One region of the Streptomyces sp. NPDC088733 genome, then DNA from elsewhere that is predicted to be linked to it. Evidence: riboswitches for the same ligand, from Rfam matches in the RefSeq annotation. Region 1 holds a riboswitch; the other holds the start of a gene.
The links. Region 1 has a riboswitch for S-adenosylmethionine ahead of ACIP64_RS11035 (aminotransferase class V-fold PLP-dependent enzyme). Riboswitches for the same ligand answer to the same signal wherever they lie in the genome.
Positions count from the first base shown of each region.

Region 2: linked by a shared signal. The riboswitch ahead of ACIP64_RS03660 (glutathione S-transferase C-terminal domain-containing protein) and the one ahead of ACIP64_RS11035 (aminotransferase class V-fold PLP-dependent enzyme) in region 1 are both predicted to bind S-adenosylmethionine.

Region 1 covers NZ_JBIVLH010000005.1:59,072-66,143, reverse strand. The annotation lists gene ACIP64_RS11040 (Lrp/AsnC ligand binding domain-containing protein) at 1-214, shown strand, start outside; gene ACIP64_RS11035 (aminotransferase class V-fold PLP-dependent enzyme) at 222-1,562, opposite strand; SAM riboswitch class IV at 1,719-1,835, opposite strand; gene trpD (anthranilate phosphoribosyltransferase) at 1,984-3,048, opposite strand; gene ACIP64_RS11025 (cytochrome bc complex cytochrome b subunit) at 3,186-4,823, opposite strand; gene ACIP64_RS11020 (Rieske 2Fe-2S domain-containing protein) at 4,820-5,860, opposite strand; gene ACIP64_RS11015 (c-type cytochrome) at 5,869-6,678, opposite strand; gene ACIP64_RS11010 (heme-copper oxidase subunit III) at 6,759-7,072, opposite strand, start outside.
Region 2 covers NZ_JBIVLH010000002.1:60,659-67,730, forward strand. The annotation lists gene ACIP64_RS03640 (GNAT family N-acetyltransferase) at 1-493, opposite strand, end outside; gene ACIP64_RS03645 (transporter substrate-binding domain-containing protein) at 534-1,568, opposite strand; gene ACIP64_RS03650 (amino acid ABC transporter ATP-binding protein) at 1,616-2,392, opposite strand; gene ACIP64_RS03655 (amino acid ABC transporter permease) at 2,389-3,402, opposite strand; SAM riboswitch class IV at 4,012-4,120, shown strand; gene ACIP64_RS03660 (glutathione S-transferase C-terminal domain-containing protein) at 4,362-5,144, shown strand; gene ACIP64_RS03665 (VOC family protein) at 5,359-5,778, shown strand; gene ACIP64_RS03670 (phosphatase PAP2 family protein) at 5,806-6,444, opposite strand; gene ACIP64_RS03675 (DUF6233 domain-containing protein) at 6,541-6,906, opposite strand.

The DNA of each region.
Region 1 (7,072 bases):
GGCGCTGGAGAGCGTCAGCGAGGTCTACTCCGTGACCGGCACGTACGACCTGGTCGCCATGGTCCGGGTCGCCCAGCACGACCAGCTCGCGGACGTCATCCCCGGCCGGATCAGCAAGATCCCCGGCGTCGAGGCCACCGACACGCACGTGGCCTTCCGCACCTACTCGCAGCACGACCTCGAAGCCGCCTTCGCCATCGGCCTCGACTCCTAGTCCGGCCCTACGCGGGGACGCAGCGGCCGTTCTCCGTGCGGTAGCGCCACTGGGCGCCGTCGGTGACGAGCGCGGCGACCGCGGCGAGGAAGCGCTCGACGTGCTCGTCGGGGGTGCCCGCGCCGAAGGAGACACGGACGGCGTTGAGGGTGGTGTCGCCGCCGCAGTCGCCCGGTTCCGTGTGGTCGCCCAGCAGGGTGCGCACGAGGGGATGAGCGCAGAACAGCCCGTCGCGGACGCCGATGCCGTACTCGGCGGACAGCGCGGCGGCGAAGTGGGAGCTGTTCCAGCCGTCGACCACGAAGGACAGAACGCCCACCCGCGGGGCGTCCTCCCCGAACAGGGACAGCACCCGCACCTGCTCGATCCCCGCGAGCCCTTCGCGCAGGCGGGCGACCAGCGCCTGCTCGCGCTCGACGAGGCCGTCGAAGCCCGCCTCGCGCAGGGCCCGGCAGGCGGACGCGATGGCGTAGACGCCGATGACATTGGGCGAGCCGGCCTCGTGGCGGGCCTCGGTGGTGTGCCAGTCCACCTCCACGCCGCCGTCCGCGCGGCGGGCGACGCGGCGGGAGGCACCGCCGCCCGCGAGGTACGGCTCGGCCTCGCGGAGCCAGTCGGCGCGGCCGGCGAGGACCCCGGAACCGAAGGGCGCGTACAGCTTGTGCCCGGAGAAGGCGACCCAGTCCACGTCGAGCGCGGCCACGTCGACGGGGTGGTGCGGCGCGAGCTGCGCCGCGTCGAGGACGATGCGCGCGCCGTGCGCGTGGGCCGCCGCCGCCAGCTCGCGCACCGGCCAGAGCTCACCGGTCACATTCGACGCACCCGTCACACAGACCAGCGCCGGGCCGCCCGGCTCGCGCGCGGCCAGCGCGCGCTCCAGCAGGGCCACGGCCTCCGCGGGGGTCCGGGGCGCGCTCAGGTAGGTGACGTCGCCGTCCCGCCAGGGCAGCAGGGAGGCATGGTGCTCGGTCTCGAAGACGAAGACCCGGGTGCCGTCCGGCACGACGGACGCCAGCAGATTGAGCGAGTCGGTGGTCGAGCGGGTGAAGACCACCTGGTCGTCGGCCCGGCAGCCGAGGAACGCGGCCACCTCCGCGCGGCTTTGCTCGAACAGGTCCGTGGACAGCTGCGACAGGTACCCCGCGCCCCGGTGCACGCTGCCGTAGTAGGGCGCGTAGGCGGCCACGTCGTCCCAGACGCGCTGGAGCGCGGGCGCGCTCGCCGCGTAGTCGAGGGCGGCGTAGGCGACCTCGCCGCCGGTGACGAGCGGGACGAGGACGTCACGGCCCAGCACGGGCAGCGGAGTGGTGGCACGGACGGGCGCGGGCGCGGCGGGGTGCACGGACATGGCGAAGTCTCCTGTGGGCAGGGTGAGGCGACAGTGCGTCAGGGTTGACGGGAAAGCCCTCGGAACACCGGGCCGCCGCACAGCGGGCACGCCCGGGGAGGGTGAAAAGGGGCCTTCGGCCCTAGCGCATTCGCTTGCTCACGGAAGAACTCCTCATGACCGCGCTTGCCGCAGACCTCGCTGCCTGCGGCCTGGTCATCACCCGGGGCACCCCGCCACGGAAGGAGGGTTGCCGGACAGCGGGCCGGGGCCGTGTCGCTGTCACTCGTGACCTGCGCAGCATCCTGCCACACACCGGCGGCGCCGCAAGCCGCGGTCCGCATCCCGGACATCCCGCACCACCTCGGCCGCGGCCCGCGGCGGGAACGCGGAAGGGCCGGGGCACCCGGCCCCGGCCCTTCCGCGTGAACGCCCGCGCGGCTTAGGCGTTGGTGGCCGCCGCCCACCGTTCCAGCGTCTTGGCGGCCGTGCCCGAGTCGATGGACTCCGCCGCCCGTGCCATTCCGGCGGCGATCCGCTCCACCAGGGTGCCCTCCGCGGGCTCCAGCGCCACGAGCGCGGCGGCGGAGTTCAGCAGGACGGCGTCGCGCACGGGGCCGGTCTCCCCCGCCAGCAGCCGGCGCGCCACATCGGCGTTGTAGGCCGCGTCGGCGCCGCGCAACGCCTCGATCGGGACCAGCTCGATGCCGACGTCGCGCGGGTCGAACGGGATCTGCTCCACCGCCCCGTCGCGCACCATCCACACCTGGGAGGTGGACGTGACCGTCAGCTCGTCCAGTCCGTCGTCGCCGCGGAAGACCAGCGCGGAGGAGCCGCGCCGGGCCAGCACTCCCGCGATCAGACCGGCCATCCGGGTGTCGAAGCAGCCGACCGCCGAGGCACCGACCCGGGCCGGATTGGTCAGCGGGCCGAGGATGTTGAAGGAGGTCGGGACCCCCAGGTCGCGCCGCGCCGAGGCGACGTAGCGCATCGCGGGGTGGAACTTGGCCGCGAAGCAGAAGGTGATGCCGGTCTCCTCGGCCACCTGGGCGACGCGCAGGGGCGACAGGTCCAGGTTGATGCCCAGCTTCTCCAGGACGTCGGAGGCCCCGCTGGCGCTGCTGGCCGCGCGGTTGCCGTGCTTGACGACCTTGGTCCCGGTCCCGGCGATGACGATGGCGGACATCGTCGAGATGTTGACGGTCCTGGCCCGGTCGCCGCCGGTGCCCACGATGTCCACGGCGGGCCCGGGGATGTCGAGCGGCTGCGCGTGCGCGTACATCGCCTCGACGAGCCCGCTGACCTCGTCCACGGTCTCGCCCTTGGCCCGCAGGGCCACCATGAAGCCGGCGATCTGGGCGTCGGTGGCCCCGCCGCTCATGATGCGGTCCATCGCCCAGGCCGTCTCCGCGGCGCTCAGGTCCTGTCCCGCCAGCAGGGCTCCCAGGATTCCGGGCCAGGAGCGACCCGCCGCGGTGTCGCCTCCAGCGGGGTTCACAACGCTCATGGTCCACACTCCGGGTGGTCTGACGTGCAATGGATACCTTCGGCCCCAGCCTATCGGCGCGGGGGAACGGGAAAGGGCCCCGTCCGTCGGATGGACTCCGACGGGCAGGGCCCCGCCCGGTGGCACAGCTTCGGGGATCAGTGGTGGCCGTGGCCGCTCGTGATCTCCTCGTACTCCTCGGCCGACGGCTTGGGGATCTGCGTCCCCTCGCCGTAGTAGCCGCGCGACAGCATCGCGCGCACTCGCGTGATGGGGCCGACCTTCCTCTCCACGCCGTTCTCGTCCGTCTCCGGGCCGCCGGCCAGCGGCACCGGCTGCTCGTGCGAGGTGAGCGTGAACAGCTTGGCCTGGTCGAGCGGTTCGTGGATCTCGATGAACTCGCCGTGCGGCAGCCGCTTGATGATGCCGGTCTCGCGGCCGTGCAGCACCTTGTCGCGGTCGCGCCGCTGCAGGCCCAGGCAGATCCGCTTCGTGATGAAGAAGACCAGCACCGGCAGCACGAAGAAGGAGATCCGGACCACCCAGGTGATCGCGTTGATCGACAGGTGGAAGCGGGTGGCGAAGAGGTCGTTGCCGCCACCGACCAGCAGGATCAGGTAGAGGCTGATCCAGGCGGCGCCGATGCCGGTGCGGACCGGGCGGTTGCGCGGGCGGTCGAGCAGGTGGTGCTCGCGCTTGTCACCGGTGACCCAGGACTCCAGGAACGGGTAGACGCCCATGAAGCCCAGGACCATCGGGAAGATCACCAGCGGGATGAAGACACCCAGGACGAGGGTGTGGCCCCACAGGCTGATCTCCCAGCCCGGCATGATGCGGATCAGGCCCTCGGAGAAGCCCATGTACCAGTCGGGCTGGGCGTCGGTCGACACTTGGTCCGGCCGGTACGGCCCGTACGCCCAGACCGGGTTGACGGACACCAGCGCGGACATGGCCGCGATGACACCGAAGACCAGGAAGAAGAAGCCGCCCGCCTTCGCGGTGTAGACCGGCAGCAGCGGCATGCCGACCACGTTCTTCTCGGTCTTGCCGGGACCGGGGAACTGCGTGTGCTTGTGGTAGAAGACCAGGATCAGGTGGGCCACCAGCAGGCCCGCCATGATGCCGGGGATCAGCAGTACGTGGATCGTGTAGAACCGCGGCACGATGTCGTGCCCCGGGAACTCCCCGCCGAAGAGGAAGAACGACAGGTACGTGCCGACGATCGGCACGGACAGGACCGCGCCCTCCATGAAGCGGATACCGGTGCCGGACAGCAGGTCGTCCGGGAGCGAGTAGCCCATGAAGCCGTCGAACATGCCGAGGAAGAGCAGCAGGAAGCCGAACAGCCAGTTGATCTCGCGCGGCTTGCGGAAGGCGCCGGTGAAGAAGACGCGCATCATGTGCACGAGCATCGCGGCCACGAAGACGATGGCCGCCCAGTGGTGGATCTGCCGGACCAGCAGACCGCCGCGCACGTCGAAGCTGATGTGCAGCGTCGAGGCGTACGCCTCGGACATCCGGATGCCCTGCAGCGGGGTGTACGAGCCGTCGTAGACGACCTCGTTCATCGCCGGGTGGAAGAACAGCGTCAGGTAGACACCGGTCAGGATGACGATGATGAAGCTGTAGAGGGAGATCTCGCCCAGCATGAAGGACCAGTGGTCCGGGAAGATCTTCCGCATGTTGGCCTTGGCCAGGCTGTAAATGCCCAGCCGGCCGTCGGCCCAGTCGGCGACCCGCTCGCCGGCGGGCGCCTTGCCGCGCGGCTTGGCGCTCGCGCTCTCGTTGGTACTCATCCACGCTCCCAGAAGGCAGGGCCCACGGGCTCTTCGAAGTCGCCGAGCGCCTCGAGGTAGCCCTCGTCGTTCACGCTGATCCGCAGCTGCGGCAGGGCGTGGCCCGCCGGACCGAAGATCACCCGGGCACCGTCGGACAGGTCGAACGTCGACTGGTGGCACGGGCAGAGCACGTGGTGCGTCTGCTGCTCGTAGAGGCTGATCGGGCAGCCGACGTGGGTGCAGATCTTGGAGTAGGCCAGGATGCCCTGGTGCGCCCACTCGCGGGCCTGCTTGTCCTTGATGTCCTGCGGCTCGATGCGGACGATCATCAGCGCGGACTTGGCGATCTGCTCCTGGAAGTCCTCCTGGTCCTCCTCCAGCCCCTCGGGCACGGCGAAGGTGAGGGAGCCGACGGCGACGTCCTCGGGACGCAGCGGCTGGTTGGTGTTCTGGTTCACCAGCAGCTTGCCCTTGGCCCACAGGGTGTGGCGGAGCTTCTCCTCCGGCAGCGGGCCGAGGTCGCGCAGCAGCATGACGCCGGAGAGCGGGACCAGGGTGAGCGCGCCGAACAACGTGTTGCGGATCAGCTTGCGGCGGCCCAGCTGGCTCTCCCGCGCGCCGTCGCCGAAGTCCTGCATCACCTGCGCCCGGGTCTCCGGGTCGGCCTCGATCGGGTGCCGCTCGGCCGGGCGCTCGGTGTCGTCCATCAGGGTGCGGGCCCAGTGGACGGCGCCGGCGCCGATGGCGAAGAGGGAGACGCCCAGCGTCATGCCCAGCGCGAAGTTGAGCGCGCTGATGTGGCCCAGCGGCCAGATGTAGACGATCTTGTCGATCGGGATGACGACGAAGCTCGCGATGAAGCCGAGCGTGGCGATCATCGACGCCGCGAACAGCAGCGCCACGGTCCGCTCGGAGGACTTCGCGGCCTTCTCGTCGATGTCCTGGCGGCGCGGCAGGTGCGCGGGCAGGCCCGGGTCCGCGAACGGGTGCTCATCCGCGCGGCCGACCTCGCCGGCGCCGTGAGCCGAACGCTCAGGCAGGTTCTCTTCTGACATGTCCTGACTCATGACTTCTTGGCCTTGGTGGTGTGGGCGCCGATCCAGCACGCACAGACGATCAGCACGCCGAGACCGAAGATCCAGCCGAACAGACCCTCGGTGACCGGGCCGAGGCTGCCCAGCGACATACCGCCGGGGCTCGGGGCCTTGTCGCCGTTGACGGCGTTCAGGTACGCGATGATGTCGCGCTTGTTCTGCTCGGGCATCGTGCTGTTGGGGAACGACGGCATGTTCTGCGGGCCGGTGAGCATGGCCTCGTACATGTGCTTGTTGCTCACGCCCGACAGCGACGGGGCGTACTTGCCGTTCGTCAGGGCGCCACCCTTGCCCTGGTAGTTGTGGCACTGCGCGCAGTTGGTGCGGAACAGCTCCCCGCCTCGCGCGGTGTCCGCGCCGCTCGGGTTGGTCTGCTCCTTGGTGGGCGTGGACGGGCCCGGGCCGAGCGACGCGATGTAGGCGCCGAGCTGGTCGATCTGCTTCTGCGAGTAGATGACCTTCTTGCTCGGGATCTGCGCGCCCGGCTGCTGGGCCGGCATACGGCCGGTGCCGACCTGGAAGTCCACGGCCGCGGAGCCGACGCCCACCAGGCTGGGGCCGTCACTGCTTCCCTGGCCCGACGTACCGTGGCAGCTGGAGCAACCGACGGCGTACAGCTTCTTGCCCTCTTCGATGGCGAGGGACTGGGAGCTGTCGTCGGCCTGCGCCTTGGGCGCGGGCGCGAGCGCCGCGTACAGCCCCCCGATGGCCGTGAGCGCGAGAAGTAGGACGACAAGCGCCGCCATCGGGTGGCGCCGTCGTGCGGAGAGCTTTTTCACGGATTACCCCGGTGTCAGGATCTCTTGCGTCGATGGGTCTGGGAGACGGACCGATGGCCGCGTCTGCCGCGGCGGTCCGCTTACTTGATCAGGTAGATCGTGGCGAAGAGGCCGATCCAGACGACATCGACGAAGTGCCAGTAGTAGGAGACGACGATGGCGGCGGTGGCCTGTTCGTGGGTGAACCGCCTGGCCGCGTAGGTCCGTCCCAGGACCAGCAGGAAGGCGATGAGACCGCCCGTCACGTGCAGACCGTGGAAGCCGGTGGTCAGGTAGAACACCGAACCGTACGGGTCGGAGGAGAGCGAAAGGCCGTCCTCCTTCACGAGGTTCGTGTACTCGAAGATCTGACCGCCGATGAAGATCGCGCCCATGATGAAGGTCACGACGAACC
Region 2 (7,072 bases), on a different contig from region 1:
TCCGCAGCCGTTCGCCGGCCATGGCGACCAGCCGTCCGTGCTCCCGGATGCCGAGATAGGCCCCCAGCTCCACGGTCCGGGGAAGGAAGGGGCCCGGCTTGGTCAGGCCGACGAGGTCCAGGATCTCGGGCACGTCGGCGGGGCCGAGGGGTTCCGCCTCCGGTGCCGGCTCGGCGCGCAGCGAGGTGTCGACGAGCTGGACCCCTTCGCCGCTCTCGACGAGCTCCCACCCGTCGGGGATCGTGCGCGCCCCGCTGACCGCGACAGCGGCGCCCGCGCCGGCCAGGAGGGCCAGATCCTCCCAGGCCCTCGGATCGGCCGGGTCGGACAGCGCGGTGAACGGGGAGACGTCCGCGGGGTAGCGGGCGGCCAGGCCGACGCGTTCGGCGAACCGGGCGTGCGGACCGGTCAGTGCCGCCCATGCGGGGTTGTCGAGGACGTGCGGTGGCGCGGCCGGGCGCTGGGCGCGGTCCGCGGGGATGCTGAGGGACATGGCTGCCGGATCTCCGTACGGTCGTGCGGCGGACGGGGCGTCAGGAGTTGTCGAGCGGCAGGCCGGGCGGATCGACCTCCGAGGTGGCGACGGCCTCGTTGGACAGGTTCCAGGCGGCGAGCCACTTCGCGTACTGGCCGTTCTCGATCAGGTGGTTGATCGCGGCCGCGATGGGCTTCGCGAGGCCGCTGTCCTTCTTAGCGGTCGCGGCGATCAGGCCCTGCAGACTCGCGCCGGCGCCGGAGTACTTGCCCGCGTTGCGGGTGGGGTTCGGCGTGCCGGCGTCCTGGGTGATGTGGTAGGCGATGCCGGGATTGGGGCCGAAGTAGGCGTCGATCTTCTTGCCGCTGAGCGCCAGATAGGTGCTGTTGTTGTCGGGGAAGTACTTGACGGTCAGGTCCTTGCCCTCGCCCTGGAGCTTCTTGCGCCACTCGAGGAGGATCTTCTCCTGATTGGTGCCGGCGCCGACGGCGACCGTCCTGCCCGCGAGGTTCCGGTAGTCGTCCGCGAAGTCCCAGGTGCTGCTCTTCAGGACCTCGAACGCCAGATTGTCCTGCCGGTAGGAGGCGAACTCGTACTTGCGCTTGCGCTCCTCGGTGTCGGTGACGTTGGAGAACGCCACGTCGACCTTGCCGCTGTCGATGCCGACGAAGAGGTTCTCCCAGGTGGAGTTCTTCACCACGGGCTTGAGCCCGAGGACCGCGGCCACCAGCCGGCCGAGGTCGGGTTCCGCTCCGGTGAGGGTCCGCTGGTCGCTGCCGACGTACGCCAGCGGCGGGAATCCGGCCGGCAGCGCGCCGATGCCGACGACCAGCTCCCCCTTGGCCGCGATCTCCTTGGGCAGACCGGCGCTGATGGATGCCACCTCGGGCACCTTCAGCGTGGTCTCCTGGGCGGCGCCGTTGGACAGGCTGCCGACGGTGACCGTGCCGGCGGACGAGGAGCCTGAGCCGGTGGTGACGGACGTACCGCTGTCGTTCCCGCACGCGGCGAGTCCGCCGGTGAGGAGGGCGAGAACGCCGGCGGCCGTGACGGTACGGATGAGTCTGCCGCGAGGGCGGGGAAGGGTGCGCATGACCGTCCTTGGTCGTGGGTCGCAAGTGGGCGGGAAGAAGCGGCGGATCAGAGCACCTTGCTCAGGAACTCACGGGTCCGCTCGTGTTCGGGGTGGTTCAGCACCTGTTCGGGCGGGCCCTGTTCGACGATCCGTCCGTTGTCGAGGAAGACGATCCGGTCCGCGACCTCGCGGGCGAAGCCGATCTCGTGCGTCACGACCAGGAGGGTGGTGCCGCCGGTGGCCAGGTCCTTGATGACGGACAGCACCTCGCCGACCAGCTCGGGGTCCAGCGCGGACGTGGGCTCGTCGAAGAGGATGACGCCGGGACGGAGCGCCAGGGCCCGGGCGATGGCCACCCGCTGCTGCTGCCCGCCCGACAACTGCCTGGGGTACGCGTCGGCCTTGTCGGCGAGCCCCACCCGGCCGAGCAGGGTGCGGGCCAGTTCGCGGGCCTGCGGCCTGCGCAGCCTTCCGGTCGCCACGGGGGCGGCGGCCACGTTGTCCACCACGGTCAGATGCGGGAAGAGGTTGAAGTTCTGGAAGACGAAGCCGATCCGGCTGCGCTGGGTGAGGATGACCCGCTCGCTCAGCTCCCTGAGCCGCTCGCCGTGCCTGCGGACGCCGATCAGCTCGCCGTTCAGGCTGACGTGGCCGATCTCGGGCTTCTCCAGATGGTTGATCACACGCAGCAGGGTGGACTTTCCGGAGCCGGAGGGCCCGAGGACGACGGTGACCTCTCCCGGACGCACCGTCAGACTGACCCCGTCCAGCACCTGGTGGGCGCCGTACCACTTGTGCACGTCGTGGACCTCGACCGCGGCCGGCCGGATGTCGGTGCTCATGGAGTGGCCCCCGTCCGGATCCGGGCCGGCAGGTGGCGGAGCGCGGCACGGAGTTTCTGCACGGGAGTCGCGGGAACGATGCGCAGAGCGCCGCGCGAGTAGTACCGCTCGACGTAGAACTGGACGACGGAGACGACGCTGGTGAGGATCACGTACCAGACGGTGGCTACCAGCAGCAACGGCACGATGTCGCCCGGGTAGGTGCTGCCCATGCTCTGCACCGAGCCGAAGAGGTCGAGCAGCGAGACGTAGAAGACCAGCGAGGTCCCCTTGATCAGGCCGATCAGCTGGTTGACGTAGTTGGGGACGACGGACCGCAGCGCCTGGGGAAGGACGATCCTGGCGAACTGGTAGCGCTTGGGCAGGCCGAGCGCCGCGGCCGCCTCGTGCTGGCCCTGGTCCACCGAGAGGATGCCGGCGCGCACCACTTCCGAGGCGTAGGCCGCTTCGTTGAGGCTCAGCCCCACGACGGCGACCACCATGTCGGTGGCGAGCCTCGACTCGTCGAAGGTGAGGAAGGCCGGGCCGAAGGGCACGCCGAGGCTCAACGTACGGTACAGAGCGCTGAAGTTGTACAGGAACAGCAGCACGACGATCAGCGGGACCGACCGGAACAGCCAGGTGTAGGTCCAGCTGACGGCCCGCAGTACGGGACTGCCGGAGAGCCTGGCCAGCGCCAGCACGATGCCTCCGAGAAGACCGAGCACCGCGCTGTACGCCGTCACCTCCAGGGTGATGAGCAGTCCGTCGAGGATCACCGGGCGCACGAACCAGTACCCGAAGCGGTCCCATTGGAAGAAGGGGTTGCTCAGCAGGCCGTGCCCGATCTGGGCGGCCAGGACGAGCACGACCGCCGTGGCGATCCACCGGCCGGGGCGGCGCAGGGGCAGCACCCGCTGCTCCGCCGGCGGTCGCGGTGCGGGACCACGCACGTCACCGGGCTCTTTCGCGGGCGCCCGGGCCGGTGGCGCCGAGCGGTCGGACACAGCGGTGCCAGGGGGTTCACTCATCGGGGACTCCAGCGGACGGGTGCACCCGGTCGCGCAGGCGACGGCCGACCGCAGGGCGAACGACACCTCGGCGGTACGGAGTGCACGGGGAGACGAGCGGAACGGGGCGGAACAGGCGGGCACGCCCACCGCGTCAGCGGGAGGTGCCGGCGTTCAGGGAGTGATCGTCAGCCTTGACAGCGCGCGCGACAGGGCGCGGAACACAGGCGACACAGGGCACTGCTGACGCGGGCCAGACCGACGGGCCGCTGCGTGTACGCCGGGACGAGGCCGTGGCGCCGCCACGCTGCCGTCCCCGGGGTCGCGTACATCGCGTCACCGCCACCGTTCCGCCCCGCTCGGGGCCTCGTGCCTGCCGAAAAGTCGTCGGGACGGCCCGGACAGCCTTCCGCCTGGGAGGCGTTGGCGCGGCCGGCCTGAGCCTGCCGCCGACGTCCGGGACCGTTCTGCGGCGTAAGTTAGACACGGGCCGAAGAGAATGTCAACGACGCTGTCTCGCATGCCGGATGCCGTGGTGAGACGCCCCTCGCCTTCTTGACGCGCCGCGTCCGGCGGCCCAACACTGGTGCCGACGGTCACGATTGTCAGCGCCCGTGGTGCCGTGTCGCGGCTCCCACGGGTCATCGGCCCCGGCCCGCTGACCGGCAACCCTCACATCGCGGTGGGGTGCCCCGGGTGACGACCGGGTCCCGCCGGCGCGGCGGGACAAGCGCGGTCCCGCGTCACGCGGGCCCCGAGCCGGGGAGGCGGACATGTCCACAGCACGGTCCGCGCTGCTCACCCGCCGGCTGCACATCGACTTCCTGCGTGTCTGCAGCGCGTTCGGCACGACCGGCTGACCTCGGTGAGTCCTCACGCAGTACCGACTCAGGGGCCGGGTGCGAGCACGCACCGGCCGTCAGCCGTCCCGCCCGCCGCTGCCCGAGGGCAACCGGGGGCCGCCACGCCCTGGAGAGCGCATGCCCGAGACGACGATCTCACGTGATCCCGGTTTCCCCGCGTCCTGTACCGCGCTGCCCCGCACGCCCCGTCCGGACCGCTTCCGCAGCCGGATCGGTGCCGACGCCGCCGGCGGCTTCTACCCGGCTCCGTGCCGCTACGAGCTGTTCCTTTCGGCGCGATGCCCGCAATCGCGGCGGGTCGCCGTCACCCTCGACCTCCTGGGCCTCCGGGACACCGTCGTCACGACGGTCGTTCCGCCGGCGTCGCCCGACGCGGCCGCGCCCGCGGCATTGCGCGCGGCGTACGAGGCCACCTGGCACGGCTACGACGGGCCGCTCACCGTACCCGCCCTGTGCGACCGGTGGACCGGACGAGTCGTCAGCAACCACACCCCGGACATCCTCCGCGACCTCGCGGGCCGCCTGGGGGACGCGGCACGCCTGTGTCCCCTGGACCTTGTGACCGAGATCGGTGCGTTTCAGGACCTGGTGGAGCAGGACATCGTGCGCCCGGCGGAAGAGGCGGCCACGGGCGCACCTGCCGACCGTGCCCAGGCCCTGGAACAACTGCTCACCGCGCTCGGCCTGCTGGACCGCCGACTGGCATGCGGACCGGGCCCCTACGTCCTGGGCGAACGGCTGACCGCGGCGGACGTCGACCTGTGGGTCGCCCTGACGGACCTCACGGACGGTGTGCTCTCCCCGTACCGGCACCTCACGGCCTACGTCCGCCGCCTCCCACGGCAGTACGCGGCTTTCAGGTCTCCCCGGCCGGAGGAACGTACAACCCAGGGAGGCTGATGCCGCTCCCGGAGCACCCTCCGGACGGGCACCACTAGGGTGCTGGGTTCACAAGACCGCCGATGTCTCACGGGAGATCCACGATGCCGAACCCCATGGGGTCGACGTACGCCACCGTCCGACCGCGGGCGAAGGCCACCGAGGGAGCGGGCAGCAGGGCCACCGGTCCGGCCATGGTGTTCAAGCCGGTTGAGCCCGCCCCGGCGGTGGCGGCATGACCCGGCCGGCGGGCGGGATGCTGCACCACGTCGAGATCTGGGTGCCCGACCTGGAGCGGGCCGTCGCCTCCATGGGCTGGCTGCTGGAAGCCCTGGGGTACACGCTTTTCCAGAGCTGGGACGAGGGCCGCAGTTGGCGGCTCGGAGCGACTTACCTGGTATTCGAGGAGTCCCGCGCCCTGACCGCCGTCCGGCACGACCGGTGCCGGCCCGGACTGAACCATCTGGCGTTCCACGTCGAAGACCACCACACCGTGGAGAATCTGGCCTCCGAGGCAACGCGGCACGGCTGGAGCCTGATGTTTCCCGACCGCCACCCGCACGCCGGCGGCGAGCAGGCCTACGCCGCCTACCTGGAGAACACCGACGGTTTTGAGGTCGAGCTCGTCGCCGTCAACCCGTCGGAGCCGGACTGACGACGACCACCCGGGGCCGGAGGGACGTCAGCGCAACGGCAAGAAGATCGCCAGTGCGACAGAGGAGCCGATCAGGAACCCGACGACGGTCTGCGCGACGGTGTGGTCGCGCAGCACCACGCGGGACCAACCGACCGGTATCACCGCGAGGAGGAGGGGCACCATCGGTGCGCCGTAGACGGCGGTGAGTATGGCACCGGCCGCGCCGACCGCCGCGGTGTGCCCCGACACCTTCCACCAGATCGTCACCAGGCCACCGACCGTGAGTCCGCTCAGGATGGCCACGACGAGCGCGGTGAGCTCACGCGGTGCGCCCAGCAGAGCAAGAAGGACCACGCTGAGCACGGCGCAGGCGATCGCGGTCGCCAACGGGACCGCGCGCTGACGCCGGATCCGCACATGTACGTCCGTGAACCGTCCGGCCCGCACCCCGAGGACGACCACGGTCATCGGCACCCCGACGGCTCCCGCCGCCGCCCCCGCCGCCCAGGCGAGCCCAGAGCCGTGCCCGCTGTGCCACCCCACCGCGAGCAGCATCACGGTGAGGAGATACGCGGGTGCCAGGACGTCCGTGATGAGCTTGGCCAGGGACCGCACGGCGGGTCGCGGAGACGCGGGCCCTTCCTGCTCGAGGCGGACGGTACGGTCCCGTTCACGGATGATCACACCCGGCATTGTCGTACAGCGGAAATACCGCGCTTCAGCCGGGCCGCCCGCTGCTGGAGCACTCCACTCGGCGAACGCGCGTGACCGCCGGATTCTTCACTGAGGACCGCTCGCGTCAGGAAACGCGCGCTCGGGGTGGCAGCGGGGGCAGGGCGTGATGTCGGGCATCGCCAAAGCGATGCCGAGTTCGTTCTGGGAGAGCCAGCCGCCGGCCGCGTCCGGGCAGTCTCCCCGGTGGAGCACCGCACGGACGGAGCCGCCCTCGCCGTCCGGGAGATGCTGCAGGCGCCAGCCGGCCGAGCCCTCGGCGATCGGGCCGGCGCGGCGGGACGTAGCCGAAGGGGCAGCGGGTGGTGACGGCCCTTCGAGCTCGCGGATCCTCGCATCGACCGCGTCGAGCTGCAGTTGCAGGTACACACGGATGACCCGCAGCCGGTCCAGATCCGGAGGGAGGTCGCCCATGCGTTCGACGGTACGTTCGGCGGGCGTGTCAGGCCAGCGGGGCACCCCTCAGCTCCGCTGAGCGGGACCGCCCTCGAGGTGTGCCCGACGCCCCGCCGCACCCATGCCCGGCACCCGGGGTGACATCCCGCCGCGAACGGCGGACATCACCTGGGGCCCTGTTTGT